2 regions of the Streptomyces sp. BBFR2 genome follow, and region 1 is predicted to be linked to the other one. Evidence: riboswitches for the same ligand, from Rfam matches in the RefSeq annotation. Region 1 holds a riboswitch; the other holds the start of a gene.
What was found. A riboswitch is a leader RNA that binds a small molecule or an ion and turns the genes downstream of it on or off. The one in region 1 is predicted to bind thiamine pyrophosphate.

Region 1 (6,898 bases):
CTCCGTGCGGCGCGCCCCACGCATCCGCAGGCCGAAGGCGACGTTGCCGGCGACATCGCGCTGCGGGAACAACTGGTGGTCCTGGAACATCAGGCCGACGCCGCGCCGGTGCGTGGGGACCCGTGCCTGGTCACGCCCTTCGAGAAGCACCCGTCCCGAGTCGGCCGGCTGCAACCCGGCCACCACCCGCAGGAGGGTCGATTTGCCGCTGCCGCTCGGCCCGAGAACACACACGATCTCCTGGGGGGCGATGCCCAGGTCCACAGCGTCGAGCGCGGCGGGCGCCCCGTGCCCGCCGAAGCGGACGGTGACCCCGTCCAGCCGTAGCAGGTCCCGGGGCCCGGTGGCCCGGTCCGTGGTGGTGGCGGTCATCTAGAACTCCCCGGTGTGGTCGGTACGGAGGCGTTCCAGGGCGAGCAGGGCCCCGGCGCACACCACCATCAACAGCGTGGACAGAGCCATCGCCTGGCCGTAGTTCAGCTCCCCGGCGCGGCCCAGCAGCCGGGCCACCGCCACCGGCAGGGTGGGGTGGTCGGGGCGGGCGATGAACACCGTCGCGCCGAACTCGCCGAGGGAGACGGCGAAGGCGAAGCCCGCGGCGATCAGCAGGGCGCGGCGCACCATGGGCAGGTCGACCTCCCGCCACACGCGCCACGGGGAGGCGCCCAGCACCGCGGCGGCCTCCCGGAGCCGGCCGTCGACGGCGCGCAGCACCGGCAGCATGGTGCGGACCACGAACGGCACGCCGACGAGGGCCTGCGCGAGCGGCACCAGCCACCAGGAGGAGCGCAGGTCCAGCGGCGGCTTGTCGAGGGTGATCAGAAAGCCGAAGCCGACGGTCACCGCGGACACCCCGAGCGGCAGCATCAGCAGCGCGTCGAGGCCGCGTACGAGGCGACCGCCCCGTCGGGTGAGCGCGGCGGCGGCGAGTCCGCCGATCACCAGGGCGATGGCGGTGGCGGCGGCGCCGTAGGCCAGGGAGTTCCACAGCGCGTCGAGCGGCGCGACCGCGAAGGTGCTGTCGGCGGACGCGGCGGAGCCCAGCGTGGCGTAGAAGACCGTCCCGTAGCCGTCGGGTCCGGCGAAGGACCGCGCGACGAGGATGACGAGCGGGGCCACGAGAAGCAGCGTGATGACGGCGACGGTGCCCCACAGCAGCGCCCACTGCCCGCCGCCCCGTGGGCGGAGCGTGGTGCGGGCGGCGTCGACGAGGCGGAGGGTGGTCTCGCGACGGCGTACCGTCCAGGCGTGCAGGGCCAGCAGCCCGAGCACCGCGACGAACTGGATCAAGGTCAGGACGGCGGCGGTGGGCAGATCGAGGAAGTCGGCGGTCTGCCGGTAGATCTCCACTTCCAGGGTGGAGAAGGTGGGGCCGCCGAGGATCTGCACCACGCCGAACGACGTGAAGGTGAACAGGAAGACCATCAACGCGGCCGCGGCCACAGCGGGGCCGAGCGCGGGCAGCGTCACCCGGCGCCATGCGGCGAACCGCCCCGCGCCGAGCACCCGCGCGGCCTCCTCCTGCCGCGGGTCGAGCTGGCCCCACAGGCCGCCCACGGTGCGGACGACCACCGCGTAGTTGAAGAAGACGTGTGCCAGCAGGATCGCCCACACCGTGGTGTCCAGCCGCAGCCCCCACAGGTCGTCGAGGAGCCCGCCGCGGCCGACCAGCGCGAGGAAGGCGGAGCCCACGACGACGGTGGGCAGGACGAACGGGACGGTGACGACGGCGCGCAGCAGTTGCTTGCCGGGGAAGTCGAAGCGGGCGAAGACATACGCCCCGGGGAGGGCGACGAGCAGCGTCAGGGCGGTGGAGGCGGCGGCCTGCCAGAGCGTGAACCACAGGACGTGCAGGATGTCCGGGTCGCCGAGGACGGCGGTGAGCCGGCCGAACTGCCACCGGCCTCCATCGGTGAGTCCGCGGCCGACGATCGCCGCGACGGGGTAGGCGAAGAACAGCGCGAAGAAGACGAGCGGCAGGACCAGCAGCCCCATGCGCACCACCGTGGCGCGCATGGGGCGGCGGCCCCGTGCGGTTACTTCAGAACGAGCGAGGACCACTGCTTGATCCACTGCTCGCGGTGCGCGGTGATCGTCTCCGGCGCGACCGTCGCCGGCTTGTCGATCGTCGCGCCGTACTTGGTGAACAGCGCGGGCACGGCGGCGTCCTCGCGTACCGGGTTGACGAACATCTGGAGCGGCATGTCCTCCTGGAACTTCCGGCTCAGCAGGAAGTCCAGCAGCGCCTTGCCGCCCTTCTCGTTCTTCGCGCCCTGGAGCAGACCGCCGAACTCGATCTGGCGGAAGCAGGTGCCGGTCGCCACACCGGTCGGCGCCTGCTTCGGTTCCGGCTTCTTGCCGAGCACCTCGACGGGCGGGCTGGAGGCGTACGAGACGACCAGCGGCTTGTCGCCCTTGCCCTTGCCCGCGGCGGAGCCGGAGAACCGCTCGTTGTACGCCTGCTCCCAGCCGTCGACGATTTCCACGCCGTTGGCCTTGAGCTTCTTCCAGTAGCCCTGCCAGCCGCCCTGGCCGTACGCGGCGACGGTGCCGAGCTGGAAGGCGAGCCCCGGTGAGGAGGTCGCGGAGTTCTCGGTGACCAGCAGGTTCTTGTACTCCGGCTTGATCAGGTCGTCGAAGGTCTTCGGCGGCGCGAGGTGGTGCGCGGTGAAGTAGGCGCGGTCGTAGTTGACGCAGGTGTCGCCGTAGTCGAGCGGCGTGACACGGTGCCCGGCCTTGTCGAGCTGGAGCGCGTCCGGCACCGCGCCGAGGCCCTTCGCCCGGTACGGGGCGAAGATGCCGGCCTTGAGACCGCGGGAGAGCAGCGTGTTGTCGATGCCGAAGAAGACATCGCCCTGCGGATTGTCCTTGGACAGGATCGCCTGGTTGACGGCCTTCCCGGCATCGCCGCCCTTGAGGACGCGGACCTTGTAGCCGCTCTGCTTCTCGAAGTCGGCGAGCACCGATTTCGAGGCGTTGAACGAGTCGTGGCTGACGAGCGTGACGGTCTTGGCGTCCGCCGCGTCATCACCGGAGCCGCCGCAGGCGGCGAGTCCGCCCATGGCGACGGCGGTGACCACGACGGCCGCGGTGGCTCTGCGGCGGGTGGTGAGGCTGGTGTGACCCACTGGTGTCCTCCTGGCTGGCCAGGAAGAGACGCGGCCCCGTGCGGTGCCGCATGGGGCGCGTCGGGACGCGTGCCATGCGGCACCGCACGGGGCGCAACAGCATGAGTGATGACCGAACTTCCTACCCGGAATGACCCGGGCGAGGTTCAAGGGTCTGCGGGTCCCCGTATCGCTACGGTCTCTCCGCACTCTCAGCGCTGTGGCGCTCCCCTGTCGGAATGTGCATTTGTTCGATCACACGGTACCAGCGCGCGGGTCAGCGCTCAGAGGCGGCGAGCTGGCCGCAGGCCCCGTCGATCTCCTGGCCGCGGGTGTCGCGCACCGTCACCGGCACGCCGTGCGCCTCGATGGCCCGGACGAACGCCCGCTCGTCCTCGGGCCGCGAGGCGGTCCACTTCGATCCGGGCGTCGGGTTCAGCGGGATGAGGTTCACATGGACGCGCCGCCCCTTGAGCAGCCGTCCGAGGAGGTCACCGCGCCATGCCTGGTCGTTGATGTCACGGATGAGGGCGTACTCGATGGAGATCCGGCGGCCGGACTTCTCCGCGTACTCCCAGGCGGCGTCGAGCACCTCGCGGACCTTCCAGCGGGTGTTGACCGGCACCAGCGTGTCGCGCAGCTCGTCGTCGGGGGCGTGGAGCGAGACCGCCAGGCGGCATTTGAAGCCCTCGTCGGCGAACCGCAGCATCGCCGGAACCAGCCCGACCGTCGACACGGTGATACCGCGCTGCGACAGTCCCAGGCCGTCGGGCTCGGGGTCGGTGAGCCGGCGGATGGCGCCGACGACCCGCTTGTAGTTGGCGAGCGGCTCCCCCATGCCCATGAACACGATGTTGGACAGCCGCGCGGGGCCGCCGGGCACCTCTCCGTCGCGGAGCGCCCGCATGCCGTCGACGATCTGGTGGACGATCTCCGCCGTCGAGAGGTTACGGTCCAGGCCGGCCTGCCCCGTGGCGCAGAACGGGCAGTTCATACCGCATCCGGCCTGCGAGGAGATGCACATGGTGACGCGGTCGGGGTACCGCATCAGCACCGACTCGACGAGGGTGCCGTCGTGCAGCTTCCAGAGGGTCTTGCGGGTGGTGTCGTCATCGCAGGAGATGTGCCGCACCACGCTCATCAGCTCGGGCAGCAGCTCCGTCGCCAGCTTCTCCCGCGCGGCGGCCGGGATGTCCGTCCACTGCGCCGGGTCGTGCGCGTACCGCGCGAAGTAGTGCTGCGACAGTTGCTTGGCACGAAACGGCTTCTCCCCGATCGCGGCCACCGCTTCGCGGCGCTCCACGGGGCTGAGATCGGCGAGGTGCCGCGGGGGCTTCTTGGCCCCACGCGGCGCGACAAAGGTGAGTTCTCCGGGCTTCGGCATGGTGCATCCAGTGTCGCAGACCCCCGGGGCGGGGCGGGCCGTCCCAAGGGTGGGGGCGGTCACCCCCGCACGCCCGGGGCGCGGGCGGAGCGCCCCGGGCAGGGCACCGGGCCCACGGAGGGGTACGCACCCACGGGGCGAGGGCCCCGTAGCGGTTCACCCGAGCCCGCCCCATGCTTCCCCACCACCGCGCCGCATGGGGCGCGCCGCAACGAGGCACCCGCCGAACGGGCGCTGCGGCATGGGGCGCCGCCGCATGGGGCGCCCGCCCCACGCCACCACCGCCCCATGCGCACAGCACAGCGCAGCACCGGCGACTCCGCCCCATGCCCGCCCCGGCCCAGAACCAGCCAACCTGCTTCATAAGCAACGCAGAAGCCCCTCACCAGCGGCTTCTCACCGATGAGGGGCTTCCGTCATGCGAGGACACGCGCGGTGTCAGGCATGGGGCGCGAAGGTCACCCCGTACCGGTGCCCACGAAGATCACGAAGAGCAGCCAGACCACCGGCGCGGTGGGCAGCAGGGAGTCGAGCCGGTCCATGATCCCGCCGTGCCCGGGGAGCAGGGTGCCCATGTCCTTGATGCCGAGGTCCCGCTTGATCATGGATTCGCCGAGGTCGCCGAGGGTGGCGCTGGCGGCGACGGCGAGGCCCAGCAGCAGACCCTGCCACCACGCACCGCCCTCGATCAGGAACTCCATGCACAGCGCGCCGGCGACCATCGCGAACAGCACGGCGCCGACCAGGCCCTCCCGCGTCTTGCCGGGGCTGATCCGGGGCGCCAGCTTGTGCTTCCCGAACCGCCATCCCACGGCGTACGCCCCGGTGTCGCTGACGACGGTCAGCAGCAGGAATGTCAGCACCCGCTGCGGCCCGTCCGCGTCGGCGGCGAGCATCAGGGCGACGAAGGTGGCGAGGAAAGGGACGTAGAACGCGGTGAACACGCCCGCGGTGACGTCCCGGAGGTAGTTCTCGGGTTTGCCCGTCATCCGCCACACCAGGACGGCGAGAGCGGTGAGTGCCATCGCCGTCCACGCACCGCCGGCCCCGCGGACGTAACCGGCGACCACCATGGCGACGCCGCCGACGGCGAGGGGGATCAGCGGTACCTGGATGTCCTTGCGTTCCGCGAGGCGCGCGGTGAGCTCCCACAGGCCCACGACGACGGCGACCGCTATCACGCCGATGAAGACGGGCTTGTAGACGAAGAGGGAGGCGAGGATGACCACGCCGAGGCCGACGCCCACCCCTATCGCGGCGCGCAGGTTGCGCCCCGCGCTCTTCTTCTCGGGCTTCTCCGGCTCCGTCGGGTGAGGCTTCTGCGGGTCCGTCGAGCCATCGGGCCCGGGGGAACCGGGGAAAGGCGTGGCCATGGGCTCCTGCGGCTTTTCGTCGCGGAACAGGGGGCCGCTCAGGCGAGTGGCCCCCCGGTCGTCCCGGTGGTTCGGGTCATCCCGGGGGCCCCGGTGGTCCCGGTCGTCGTCCTGGTATCGGCCGGTGTCGGGCACGACGGGCAGAGGGCGGGTCCGGGCGGCCGCTCCCCCGTCAGGTGGGTGTCCCGCCGCGGCGGGGAACGCCGCCCCATGCGGCGCGGGGGCCGCCCCGTGGTCCGGCGCCGGCCCCCATGGACCGGCGCCGGGCGAGGCCCCCCAGGATGACTCGTTCATCAGACCTCGAGGAGCTCGGATTCCTTGTGCTTGAGCAGCTCGTCCACCTGCGCGACGTACTTCGCGGTGGTGTCGTCGAGCTCCTTCTCCGCGCGGCGGACCTCGTCCTCGCCGGTCTCCTTGTCCTTGACCAGCTTGTCCAGGCTCTCCTTGGCCTTGCGGCGGACGCTGCGGATCGAGATCTTCGCGTCCTCGCCCTTGGTCTTGGCGACCTTGATGTAGTCCTTGCGGCGTTCCTCGGTCAGCTCCGGGAACGTCACGCGGATGATGTTGCCGTCGTTGCTCGGGTTGACGCCGAGGTCCGAGTCACGGATCGCCTGCTCGATGTTGCGCAGGGCGCTCTTGTCGAACGGCGTCACGACGGCCATCCGCGGTTCCGGGACCGAGAACGACGCCAGCTGGTTGATCGGCGTCATCGCACCGTAGTAGTCCGCCACGATCTTGTTGAACATCGCCGGGTGCGCACGCCCCGTGCGGATCGCGGCGAAGTCCTCCTTGGCGACCACAACGGCCTTCTCCATCTTTTCCTCGGCTTCGAGGAGGATCTCTTCGATCACCACTTGCTCCTGGTCTTATTCGTAAGAAGCAGAGCCTCGCCCCTGCCGCGCGTCCACTCCTGCACGGTGTCCGACCGGCAGGCGGTTGTCCATCCCCGTGCCGGTCTCGTCCCCGTGCACGGGCGCCGTGGGGCGCGGGGCGACGCCCCGTGCCCGCACGGCAGTTGGGGCCGTCAGGCCCGG
Region 2 (6,898 bases), 1.7 Mb from region 1:
TCCCGCGGGCGATCGGACTGGGGGTTGAGGTTGGCGGCCGCGAGTGACGAATCCATTTCCCACCCCACGTTGATCGGTTCGGTCCAGCGCGCCCTGCGGCTCCTCGAAGCGGTCGGCGCACACCCGGAGGGCGCCCCGGCAAAACAACTCGCCCGGGAGGCCGGTCTGCCGCTGCCGACCACGTACCACCTGCTCCGCACCCTGACCCACGAGGGCTATCTCCGCCGGTGCAACGGCGTCTTCGTCTTCGGGGCGGCCGCGGACGCCCTCGGACGGGCGGGCGGGCAGCGGCACCGGCGGCAGGAACTCTCCACGGCGCTGTCCACGCTGGGTGAGCGGCTGGACGCCGCGGTCTACTTCGCCGTCTACCGCGAGGGGGAGGTGGAGGTGGTCGCGGTCGGCGGCACACCGGACCGTCCACCGGTGACGGAGTGGGTCGACTTCCGCACCGCCGCCCACGCCCACGCGATCGGTCAGTGCCTCCTGGCGCAGCTCGACCCGGCCGCTCGCAAGGAACATCTCTCCCGCTATCCGGTGAAGTCCATAACCCCTTTTTCCGTGCGATCCAAGGACGATCTGCTGCATCGTTTGGATACGGTGCGTCGCGGTCACGTCGCATATGAACAACAGGAATATGCCCTTGGCACGGTTTGCTCCGCGATTCCCATCCAGGTCGGATCCGCCGCCGCGGCGCTGGCGGTTTCTCTTCCCGTCGAGGAACTGCACCGATTGCGCTCCGTCACGGCGCGGCTACGGAAAATGGCGGAGGCGACACTAACGACACTCGCCTTCTCTATCAGTATCTGAAAACTCACTCCTTGTGATCTGCTGGCACGTGACAGACGATGGCGTCAATAGGGCTCCGGGGGACGAATCCCGGCCATCCCGATCTAGTGCGGGGCAGTGGTTGATGACCGACACAGTTCAGGCAGAAGTGATCATGAGCTTCCTCGTTTCGGAGGAACTCGCCTTCCGGATCCCGGTGCAGTTGGACTTCGACAGCGCCGATCCGTATGCCGTCCGCCTCACCTTCGACCTACCCGGTGATATGCCGGTCACCTGGGCCTTCAGCCGTGAGCTGATGCTCGACGGACTGAGCAGACCCTCCGGCGAGGGCGATGTACGCATCGAACCGGTCGCGGGCGGCCATCTCAGCGATGTCTTCATCAGCCTTCAAGTGGGCTCCGAGCGCGCGCTCTTCCGCGTCAGCGCCCCTCCCCTGGTGGCCTTCCTCGACCGTACGGACCGCCTCGTGCCCCTCGGCGCGGAAGAGGTCTGCGACACCCTCGACGCCGTACTGGACCGCATCCTGACCGAAGCGTCGAAGGCGGGCTGACCCGCAGGCCGCGGGTGGCTCACCGCCCGCGCTCGGCCCGGACGACCCTGTCCCCCGGTGGTCCGGGCCGAACGCGGTACGGGCCCGGCCGCCCGGGCCCGCACCACCGGCAGCGCGACGGGTTTCCGGCGGCGCCTCACGCCCTGCGGCGCCGCCCGCGTGTCCCGCGCCCGGCGCGCCGCGCGGCCGCCCGGCCGCCGGTCGGTGGAGCGTCCGCGCCCCGGCCGGCCGCTCCGTTCCCGTCCCCCGGAGTGTCCGGCCGCCCGCGGTCGGCCGAGACGACCAGCGCGGCCAGCAGCGTGGTCAGCGGCACCGACGCGACGAGTCCGACGCTGCCGACCAGCGTCCGCACGATCTCCTCGGCCACCACCTCGCTGCCCGCGACCGCGCCCATCCCGCTCCGCGCGATCGAGAAGAGCAGCATCAGCGGCAGCGCCGCGCCCGCGTAGGCGAGGACGAGGGTGTTCACCACCGAGGCGATGTGGTCCCGCCCGATCCGCATCGCCGCGCGGTACAGCGTCCGCCAGGACGCCGACGGATCGGCCTCCTTCAGCTCCCACACGGCCGCGGTCTGGGTGACCGTCACATCGTCGAGCACCCCCAGGGAGCCGATGATGATGCCCGCCAGCAGCAGACCCCGGATCTCGATGTCCGGGTAGAGCCCGTGGACCAGCCCCGTGAAGTCGTCGGTGTTGCCGGTCAGCAGCGCCCAGCCGATGAAGACCGAGCCGAGCACCCCGATGAGCAGCAGCGAGGCGAGGGTCCCGAGGACGGCGACCGAGGTTCTGGCCGTCAGCCCATGGCACATGTAGAGCGCGATCAGCATGATCGCGCTACCGCCGACCACCGCGACGACCAGCGGGTTCGAGCCCTGGAGGATCGCCGGCAGGATGAACAGCGTCAACACCCCGAAGCTCGCGACCAGCGCGACCAGCGCCAGAATCCCGCGCAGCCGTCCCACCACGACGACGGCGCCCGCGAAGATCGCGGCCAGTACCCACATCGGCACCGTCCGGTCGACGTCGTTGATCGAGTACTGCAGATCCCACGGCGCCTTGGGGGAGTACGCGACCCGGACCTCCTGCCCGGTGGTGTAGTGGCGCAGCGCGTCCGGGGTGACGACCGTGTCGAAGGTCCGGCCGGTGTTCTCACCCGTCGTCACCTTCACCGTCGCGACTTCGCACGGGCCCTTGGCCTTCGCCGGGGGCCCGCCCGGCTGCTCCCCCGGGGCAGGCTGCTGTTCGGCGTGCACCTTCGCGCAGTCGACCTCGGCGACCTTGATCACGCGGGCTGATTCCTGGGGCTGGTCGAAGCCGACGCCGGACGGTTTGTGGCCGGGGGCGCCGCCCGGCCACAGCACTGCCAGTCCGACCACGACGGCGACCGCGAACGGGATCAGCACCGCGGCGATGACCTTCCGCAGATGTCGGGAGACGGGGGCCGCCGGGCCGTGCCCGTGCCCATGGCTGTGGCCGTGGTGGGAGGCGGTGGCGGAGGAGGACGTGTCGATGCCGGTCACCGCCCGATCATCGCAAGAAGCACGGGCCCCCTGGCCACCTCGGCGTACCGGCCGCTACCGTGGTGCCACCTTTGCAATCGCGGGAGCTCGGAGCACCGGGCTGAGAGGGCGCTGACCTTCGTCCCGGCGGTGTTTCACGTGAAACACCGCGGACGGAAGCCGCTGCGTCGACCGCCGAACCTGTTACCGGGTAATGCCGGCGTAGGGAGTTGGGTCTTCATGACTCTGCAGGATGCACGCACGCCCGAAAACGGCGAGTCCGGCCGGGACGGCTCCGTCAAGGAGATCGGCTGGCACAAGGGCTACGTCGCCGGATCACGCCCGGACCTGCGGGTACCGGTCCGGCGAGTGCACCTCACCAACGGAAAGGACGTGACGCTGTACGACACGTCAGGTCCGTACACCGATCCCCAGATCGACACCGATGTCCGCCGTGGTCTGGCACCGCTGCGGGAGAACTGGATCATCGCGCGGGGCGACACCGAGGAGTACGCGGGCCGCCCACCGCGCCCCGAGGACGACGGTCTCAAGCACACCTCACCCCGCGGTGGCCTGCGGAATCTCGATGCGGTCTTCCCCGGGCGGCCTCGCCAGCCACGGCGCGGGCGGGACGGCGTGGCGGTCAGCCAGCTCGCCTACGCGCGGCGCGGCGAGATCACCGCGGAGATGGAGTACGTCGCGGTCCGCGAGGGGGTGACACCCGAGTTCGTCCGTGACGAGATCGCGGCGGGCCGGGCGGTGCTGCCGGCGAACGTCAATCACCCGGAGATCGAGCCGATGATCATCGGCAAGAACTTCCTGGTGAAGGTGAACGCCAACATCGGCAACTCCGCGGTCACCTCGTCCATCGAGGAGGAGGTGGAGAAGATGACCTGGGCGACCCGCTGGGGCGCCGACACGGTCATGGACCTCTCCACCGGCCGCAACATCCACACCACCCGCGAGTGGGTGCTGCGCAACTCCCCGGTGCCGATCGGCACCGTCCCCCTCTACCAGGCGCTGGAGAAGGTCGACGGCAAGGCCGAGGAGCTGACCTGGGAGATCTACAAGGACACCGTCATCGAGCAGGCGGAGCAGGGCGTCGACTACATGACGGTCCACGCCGGTGTGCTGCTGCGGTACGTGCCGCTGACCGCCCGCCGCAAGACCGGCATCGTCTCCCGCGGCGGCTCGATCATGGCCGCCTGGTGCCTGGCGCACCATCAGGAGTCATTCCTGTACACGCATTTCGAGGAGCTGTGCGACATTCTCGCGTCGTACGACGTGACGTTCTCGCTCGGTGACGGGCTGCGCCCGGGCTCGATCGCGGACGCCAACGACGAGGCGCAGTTCGCGGAGTTGCGCACGCTCGGCGAGCTGAACAAGATCGCCAAGGCGCACGGTGTGCAGACGATGATCGAGGGCCCGGGCCATGTCCCGATGCACAAGATCAAGGAGAACGTCGACCTTCAGCAGGAGATCTGCGAGGAGGCGCCGTTCTACACGCTCGGCCCGCTGACCACGGATATCGCGCCTGCCTACGACCACATCACGTCGGGCATCGGCGCCGCGATGATCGCCTGGTGGGGTACGGCGATGCTCTGTTACGTCACGCCCAAGGAGCATCTGGGGCTGCCGGACCGCGACGATGTGAAGACCGGCGTCATCACGTACAAGATCGCGGCGCATGCGGCGGACCTCGCCAAGGGGCACCCCAGCGCTCAGGAGTGGGACGACGCGCTGTCGGACGCCCGCTTCGAGTTCCGCTGGGAGGATCAGTTCAATCTGGCCCTCGACCCCGACACCGCGCGGGAGTTCCATGATGCGACGCTGCCCGCGGAGCCGGCGAAGACGGCGCACTTCTGCTCCATGTGCGGGCCGAAGTTCTGCTCGATGAAGATCAGCCGGAGCATCACGGAGCAGTTCGGCGGCGAGGACGGTGCCAGTCCCGAGGAGATCGAGGCGGGCATGCTGGAGAAGTCCAAGGAGTTCGCGGCGGCGGGCAACCGCGTCTATCTGCCGCTGGCCGACTGACCTTCCGTCCGCGGCGCGCCGGGGCCACCGTCGTGGGTGGCGTCGGCGCGCCGCGCCCGTTCACGGACACTTCCCGGTTGCCGCCCCGTGCGCTGCCGTTCCGTAGGGCGCGCCCAGGGGTTGTTACGTTGGCCGTTCGTATCCCGCCGTTCCGGTTCGCCGCCGGTGAGGGCGGCACGGGCGCACAGGGGTGGGAAAGATGAAGTGGGCGGGCGTGAGCTGGTTCCTCCAGCACACTGGGAACTTCGGCTTCAGCAAGGGGGCGCTGCCCGGTACGGTCGGCGCGGTCTTCGTGCTGTTCATCGCGGTCGTCGTGGGTTTCGCGGCGCACCGCGTCGAGCGCGTCCGCCGTATCCGTCACGCGCCGGTCGCCCTTGCCGCCACCGTCTTCTGCGCCGGGATGGTCTGGCTCGCCCTCACCTGATCACCGCCGGAGGAGCGTGCCTCCGGTACGGCGTCCGGCGTCCCTCGGGTGCGCCGGACGCCAATGCTCAGGAGACCAGCGGGAGTTGGGTGACGAGGAGCTTGCCGGCCATGGTGACGCCGCCGTCCATCGCGATGGCCAGGCCGTCGGCGTAGACGTGCGGGCCCTCGACGGCGACCTGCTCGCCGTCGCTGTCCTCCGTGCCGACCTCGCCCAGCAGGTACGGGATCGGGCTGTGGCCGTGCACGACGCGCGTACCGCCGTAGGTGTCGAGAAGGCGGCGTGCCGCCTCGGCGCCGGAGTCGTCGCGGAACGCGAACCGCTTGGTGAACTTCCGGAAGAGGTCCCAGACTTCGTCGGCCTCGCTGCGGGTGAGGACGTCGTGGACGGTGTCGTTGACCGCCTCGATCGAATCGCCGTACTCCAGATACGCGGTGGTGTCGGAGTGCACGAGCAGATGCCCGTCCTCCTCCATGACGGCGTCCAGGCGGGCCATCCACTGGAGGTGGTGGTCCTCCAGGCGGTCCATGTCGGTCTTCTGGCCGCCGTTGAGCAGCCAGGCGGCCTGGAACGACGCGGTGCCCGCACCCGACTGGACGGGGGTGTCACCGAACCGCTTGGCGCCGAGCAGCAGCAGCTCGTGGTTGCCCATGAGCGCCTTGCAGTAGCCGCCGGCCGCCGCCGCCTCGGCGGAGAGCTGCATGACGAGGTCGATGACGCCGATGCCGTCCGGGCCGCGGTCGGTGAAGTCGCCGAGGAACCACAACCGGGCGTTGCCCGCCGCCCAGCTTCCGTCCGCGTCGATCAGGCCCTCGGCGGTCAGCGCCTCGCGCAGCTCGTCGTAGTAGCCGTGCACATCGCCGACGACGTAGAGCGGGCCGGGGCCGGCGGTCGTGTCGCCCTCCGGCTCCGGGGTGGGCAGGAGTTGCGCGGCGGGCTGGTCGATGAGGGTGTCCGTGCGGGCTGCCGGGCCGATGACCGGGAGGTCGCGGGCGGTCGGGGTGTACCCGTCGGGCAGCTCGGCGGGGAGCGGCGCGGGTGCGGGCGGCGCCGGGGCGGCGGGCGGCGCGGGTGCCGCGGGCGGCGGTGCGGGGGCGTTGTCCTGCGGCGGTCCGAGGGGCGCGCCGTCGAACGGTCCGGGCGGCGGTGAGGACGCCGGAGTGTGTGCCGCCATGGTCCACGCCATGGGTCCCTGACCGGCCCCCTGAGTCATTGACCCCTCCACCATCGCGCCGCCGTGTACCTCTCGGACCTTTGCCTGGTCGACGGCGGTCCGCGGTGTCGTTCGCCCATCATAGGAACGCTGCTCGCGGGTTGTGACGCACCAGGGGGTGGTCAATCCGCCGGAGCCCGGCGTTCCCGGACGTTTTCTCCCGAGATCAACCCGTTTTTTCCGGGCGCCGGAAGGCGCCCGCTCACCGCCGGGGCGTGCGCCCCGCCGATTCCGGGAGCGTACCCGCCGAGCGGCCCGTGATCACGGCCCACGGCGGACAAGTGCGGTGCCGTCGCGCCGGGGCGCGGCCGAGGGGACACCGTACGGCGCCCCTCGGCCGCCGTACGGACGCGGGCCGGTCAGTCGCCGGACGGGCCGCGCGGCGGGCTGACG

Region 2: another riboswitch for thiamine pyrophosphate. It lies ahead of thiC (phosphomethylpyrimidine synthase ThiC); the one in region 1 lies ahead of ACGH2B_RS05910 (thiamine ABC transporter substrate binding subunit).

What each region holds. Positions count from the first base shown of each region.
Region 1 covers NZ_CP172415.1:1,686,924-1,693,821, forward strand. Annotated here, with positions in the region: gene ACGH2B_RS05900 (ABC transporter ATP-binding protein) at 1-372, opposite strand, end outside; gene ACGH2B_RS05905 (ABC transporter permease) at 373-2,016, opposite strand; gene ACGH2B_RS05910 (thiamine ABC transporter substrate binding subunit) at 2,037-3,062, opposite strand; TPP riboswitch at 3,229-3,350, opposite strand; gene rlmN (23S rRNA (adenine(2503)-C(2))-methyltransferase RlmN) at 3,385-4,491, opposite strand; gene ACGH2B_RS05920 (phosphatidate cytidylyltransferase) at 4,950-6,158, opposite strand; gene frr (ribosome recycling factor) at 6,158-6,715, opposite strand; gene pyrH (UMP kinase) at 6,889-6,898, opposite strand, start outside.
Region 2 covers NZ_CP172415.1:3,367,896-3,374,793, reverse strand. Annotated here, with positions in the region: gene ACGH2B_RS13320 (IclR family transcriptional regulator) at 31-807, shown strand; gene ACGH2B_RS13315 (SsgA family sporulation/cell division regulator) at 911-1,336, shown strand; gene ACGH2B_RS13310 (YibE/F family protein) at 1,473-2,855, opposite strand; TPP riboswitch at 2,925-3,080, shown strand; gene thiC (phosphomethylpyrimidine synthase ThiC) at 3,075-4,868, shown strand; gene ACGH2B_RS13300 (hypothetical protein) at 5,083-5,292, shown strand; gene ACGH2B_RS13295 (metallophosphoesterase) at 5,360-6,520, opposite strand; gene ACGH2B_RS13290 (LacI family DNA-binding transcriptional regulator) at 6,865-6,898, opposite strand, start outside.